DNA from 2 places in the Vibrio sp. CB1-5 genome. Region 1 is predicted to be linked to the other one. Evidence: predicted binding sites of a transcription regulator. Region 1 holds the regulator's gene; the other holds the start of a gene.

Region 1 (2,409 bases):
GAGTGGCAATATTTCACAGACCACATCCGAGCAGGCATTGTAAACCGTAACCGTCAGCTCACAGGCGCGAGCGGCGATGCGCCGTTTGGTGGTCCAGGAGCTTCTGGCAACCTTCGCCCAAGTGCGTTTTACGCAGCGGATTACTGTGCTTATCCTATGGCATCAATGGAAGGCGATAACACCGTTCTTCCAGCAACTTTGAGCCCTGGTATCGAATTATAAGGAGCGGGTTATGACTGTTGACGCGTTATTTGGCCATTTGTGGCAAGACTACATTACTCGCTTATGTCCCTCAGCTCACAAGGTTCATGACTTGCTGAGAGAAGATGAGTCGCTCATCAATGACCACATTGCACTGCGAACTTTTAATGTCGCGCCATTAGGTATCGATACGTTAGCTAAGCCGTTTCTAGATCTTGGTTACGAGGTGAGTGGTCATTACGACTTTGAAGCCAAAAAGCTGACTGCGATACACCTAGAACACCGCAATGCTTTGCTTCCCAAGGTGTTTATCAGCGAATTGCGAGTGGAAGAGTGCTCTCAATCGCTACAAGATGTCGTGGCTAAGCTAGTGGCGCAGGTGGACAGCGCTAAGCTTTCCTCTGCTGAGTTCTTATATGGTGGCCGGTTGTGGGATCTGAGCTATCAAGATTTTCAAACGCTGGCGCAAGAAAGCGAATACGCTTCATGGCTTGCCGCTCATGGTTATGGCGCGAATCACTTTACAGTGAGTGTGAATCAGCTTGATCGCTTTGGTGAAGTGGTTGAGGTCAATCAGCATCTTCGTGATGCTGGGTTTGCGATTAATGAATCTGGCGGAGAGGTAAAAGGCTCACCAGAGGTTCTTTTGGAGCAATCTTCGACCATGGCAGATAAAGTGTCCGTGGCATTTGCTGATGGTGATCAGGTGATACCAGGTGGATTCTATGAGTTTGCCAAGCGATACCAGCTGGCGGATGGCCGTTACTACCAAGGCTTTGTTGCCGCATCCGCGGACAAAATCTTTGAGAGTACGCATCAATAGTTCCCCCAAAAAAAGCCCAAAAATAAAAAGCCCCAAAAACAAAAAAGCCACCTGAAGGTGGCTTTTTAAATCTTGCTAAGCGCTATTAACGGGTACCGTAAACAACGATAGTCTTACCGTGGGCAGAAATTAGGTTCTGCTCTTCTAGCATCTTAAGAATACGACCTACTGTCTCACGAGAACAACCAACGATTTGGCCAATCTCTTGACGAGTGATCTTGATTTGCATGCCGTCTGGGTGAGTCATTGCATCAGGTTGTTTCGCTAGGTTTAGTAGCGTCTGTGCAATACGACCCGTTACGTCTAGGAACGCTAGGTCACCTACTTTTTGGCTAGTCACTTGTAGACGACTTGCCATCTGAGCAGATAAGCGCATTAGAATGTCTGGGTTAACTTGGATAAGCTGACGGAACTTCTTGAATGAGATCTCCGCAACTTCACAAGGTGATTTTGCTCGTACCCATGCCGTACGCTCTTGGTCTTCTTCGAACAAGCCAAGTTCACCGATGAAGTCACCCTGGTTTAGGTAAGACAAGATCATCTCTTTGCCTTCTTCATCTTTAATCAGTACCGCTACAGAGCCTTTGACGATGTAGTAAAGCGTTTCTGCTTTCTCGCCCGCGTGAATAAGCGTGCTCTTTGATGGGTACTTGTGAATGTGGCAGTGTGAAAGGAACCACTCTAGCGTTGGGTCGGTTTGAGGTTTACCTAGAACCATATATCTTACTTCCTCTGCAGGGTATGCTTGCTGCTTTCCATATTTGTTAGCAAGCCCATTGGTTAAGACCTACTAGCATAAAAGCACTTTGAAGATGGCGCAAGCGATCTTCTGTTTCCTAGAAATAGTATCCTTTTTTACGCTGCTTTTCTTGATTTTAATCGTGTCAAAAGCGTAATTATCTATACAAAACTGTGCACATGATCACGATACAAAAAAACAGGCTGATTTAGCTCACAATTCCTAACCTATTTTCCCGGTTTCTATAAGTTGCTGAAGTATCGGTCTGACGATTAACTCCATCGCAAAACTCATCTTACCGCCCGGCACGACAATAGTGTTGTGACGCGACATGAATGAACCATCAATCATGGCTAGTAGGTACGGGAAGTCGACATTCTTGATCCCACGCAGGCGAATCACGACAAAACTCTCATCCAAACTCGGAATGCCCTTAGCATTAAGCGGGTTTGAGGTGTCCACGGTTGGGACGCGCTGGAAGTTAATGTGAGTGCGCGAAAATTGCGGTGTAATATAGCTTAAGTAGTCGTCCATCGAGCGAACAATTGAGTCAGTGACCGCTTCTCTAGAGTGACCGCGATCGCGAGTGTCTCGTACGAACTTTTGGATCCACTCGAGGTTAACAATCGGCACCATGCCGATAAGC
Region 2 (2,409 bases), on a different contig from region 1:
GTCGTGGAAGGTGTCGATAATTTGATGACTCACCTAGCGCGCTGTTGTCAGCCGATCCCAGGAGATCAGATCAAAGGTTACATTACCCAAGGGCGAGGCATCTCAGTACACCGCGCCGACTGTGAGCAGCTAGAAGAGCTCAGTCACCACGCGCCAGAGCGTATCATTGATACGGTGTGGGGCAGTGGGTTTGTCGGTTCATATATCTTGACGATTCGCGTCGAGGCGATGGAGCGCGGTGGTCTGTTAAAAGACATCACGGCTTTGCTGACCAACGAAAAAATCAAGGTGACCACCATGAAGAGTCGCAGTGATTACAAGCGTCAATTGTCTATCATGGACTTTGATCTGGAAGTGAACAATATTGAGGTGTTGTCACGCGTGACTAAGCGTATTGAGCAGATTAAAGATGTGATGAATGTGAAGCGCTTAGGCTAAACATCCAAAGGATGTGAAGATAATTTACAAGGGCGAGTGCTACCACACTCGCCCTTTTCGTAACCAGGAACCCAACATGACTCAACCCATAGACCAACTCCTTGCCATCATGGCGCAGCTTCGCGACGAAGAAAAAGGCTGCCCATGGGACAGAAAACAAACCTTCGAAACCATAGTGCCTCACACCATCGAAGAAACCTTTGAGGTGGTGGATGCTATCCACAATAAAGACTGGCCGAACCTAAAAGAAGAGCTGGGCGACTTACTGTTTCAAGTCATCTTCTATAGTCAAATGGCCAAAGAGCAGGGGCTGTTTGATTTTAATGAGGTAGTAGAAGGGCTTAACGAGAAGCTCACACGCCGCCACCCGCACGTTTTTTCTGACGTTGAGTTTGAAGATGAAGCGGCGATCAATGCCAACTGGGAGGTTGAGAAACAGAAGGAAAAAGCGCAACTAGGCAAAACCGCGCAAAGTATTCTAGACTCAATACCACAGTCGCTTCCTGCGCTTTCTAAAGCCAACAAAATACAGAAACGTTGCGCAAAATTTGGCTTCGATTGGGATGCACTTGGGCCGGTGGTCGAGAAGGTTCAAGAGGAGATTGAAGAAGTCGTTGAAGAAGCGATTCAAGTCGATGTAAACGAAGATAAACTGGAAGAAGAAGTGGGCGATCTTTTGTTTGCAGCAGTGAATCTTGCGCGCCATTTGAAGAAAGATCCTGAAGTGGCGCTAAGAAAAGCCAACGACAAATTTTCTCGCCGATTTAAGGGTGTAGAAACGCGTGCTGCGGGTGAAGGTAAGTTACTGACAGACTTTAGTCTTCAAGAGCTGGATGCGTTTTGGAATGATGTAAAAAAACAAGAAAACTGCTCGGATTTGTGAACGGCTTCTCACTGGTGTACGTTTCTACTATTGATTTGAAGCAAAAAATAAAAATTTTGAATGTGATAAGTTTCACGTTGTGGCGGTAATGGGCTTCTGGTATATTTGCATCCCGTCCAGAAGAAATCCATTTTCCCTCATTCAACCAACTTCAGGTTAAACATGACGACAAATTATATTTTTGTTACTGGCGGGGTAGTATCCTCTCTAGGTAAAGGTATTGCAGCAGCATCTCTTGCAGCAATTTTAGAAGCACGTGGTCTTAAAGTGACCATGATGAAGCTTGACCCTTACATCAACGTTGATCCGGGCACAATGAGCCCAACTCAGCACGGTGAAGTGTTTGTCACGGAAGATGGCGCTGAAACTGACCTGGACCTTGGTCACTACGAGCGTTTCATCCGTACCAAGATGACAAAACGCAACAACTTTACTGCTGGTCGTGTTTACGCTGACGTTCTACGTAAAGAGCGTCGTGGTGACTACCTAGGTGCGACTATTCAGGTTATCCCACACATCACAAACGCTATTAAAGATCGTGTCATTGCTGGCTCTGAAGGCCACGACGTTGCGATCGTTGAAGTTGGTGGCACAGTTGGTGATATCGAATCTCTACCATTTATGGAAGCAATCCGTCAGCTAGCGGTTGAGCTTGGTCGTGAGCGTGCAATGTTCATGCACCTGACTCTAGTTCCTTACCTAGCGGCTGCAGGCGAAGTGAAAACTAAGCCAACGCAACACTCGGTGAAAGAGCTTCTATCTATCGGTATCCAACCAGATATTCTTGTTTGTCGTAGTGATCGTGCGATCCCTGCAAACGAGCGTAAGAAGATTGCTCTGTTCTGTAACGTACAAGAGAAAGCGGTAATCTCAATGAAGGACGTAGATTCTATCTACAAGATCCCTCAGTTGATTAAAGCACAAGGTCTTGACGATCTTGTTTGTACTCGCTTTGGTATCACCGCTCCAGAAGCAGACCTATCTGAGTGGGAACAGGTTATCTACGAAGAAGCGAACCCAACAGCAGACGTTGTTATTGGTATGGTTGGTAAGTACATTGAGCTTCCAGATGCGTACAAATCGGTAAA

What was found. The regulator CRP, encoded in region 1, controls carbon source genes, mostly activating them, when cyclic AMP is high. The targets are predictions, from matches to a motif close to TGTGANNNNNNTCACA.
Region 2: a site for CRP is predicted at 1,383-1,398, ahead of pyrG (CTP synthase). Genes of this name have one in related genera too.

What each region holds. Positions count from the first base shown of each region.
Region 1 is NZ_JBJHPB010000031.1:11,271-13,679, reverse strand. Features, by position in the region: gene astD (succinylglutamate-semialdehyde dehydrogenase) at 1-222, shown strand, start outside; gene ACJB0T_RS18435 (DUF1338 domain-containing protein) at 233-1,024, shown strand; gene crp (cAMP-activated global transcriptional regulator CRP) at 1,110-1,742, opposite strand; gene ACJB0T_RS18425 (phosphoribulokinase) at 1,986-2,409, opposite strand, start outside.
Region 2 is NZ_JBJHPB010000002.1:98,729-101,137, forward strand. Features, by position in the region: gene relA (GTP diphosphokinase) at 1-438, shown strand, start outside; gene mazG (nucleoside triphosphate pyrophosphohydrolase) at 515-1,321, shown strand; gene pyrG (CTP synthase) at 1,484-2,409, shown strand, end outside.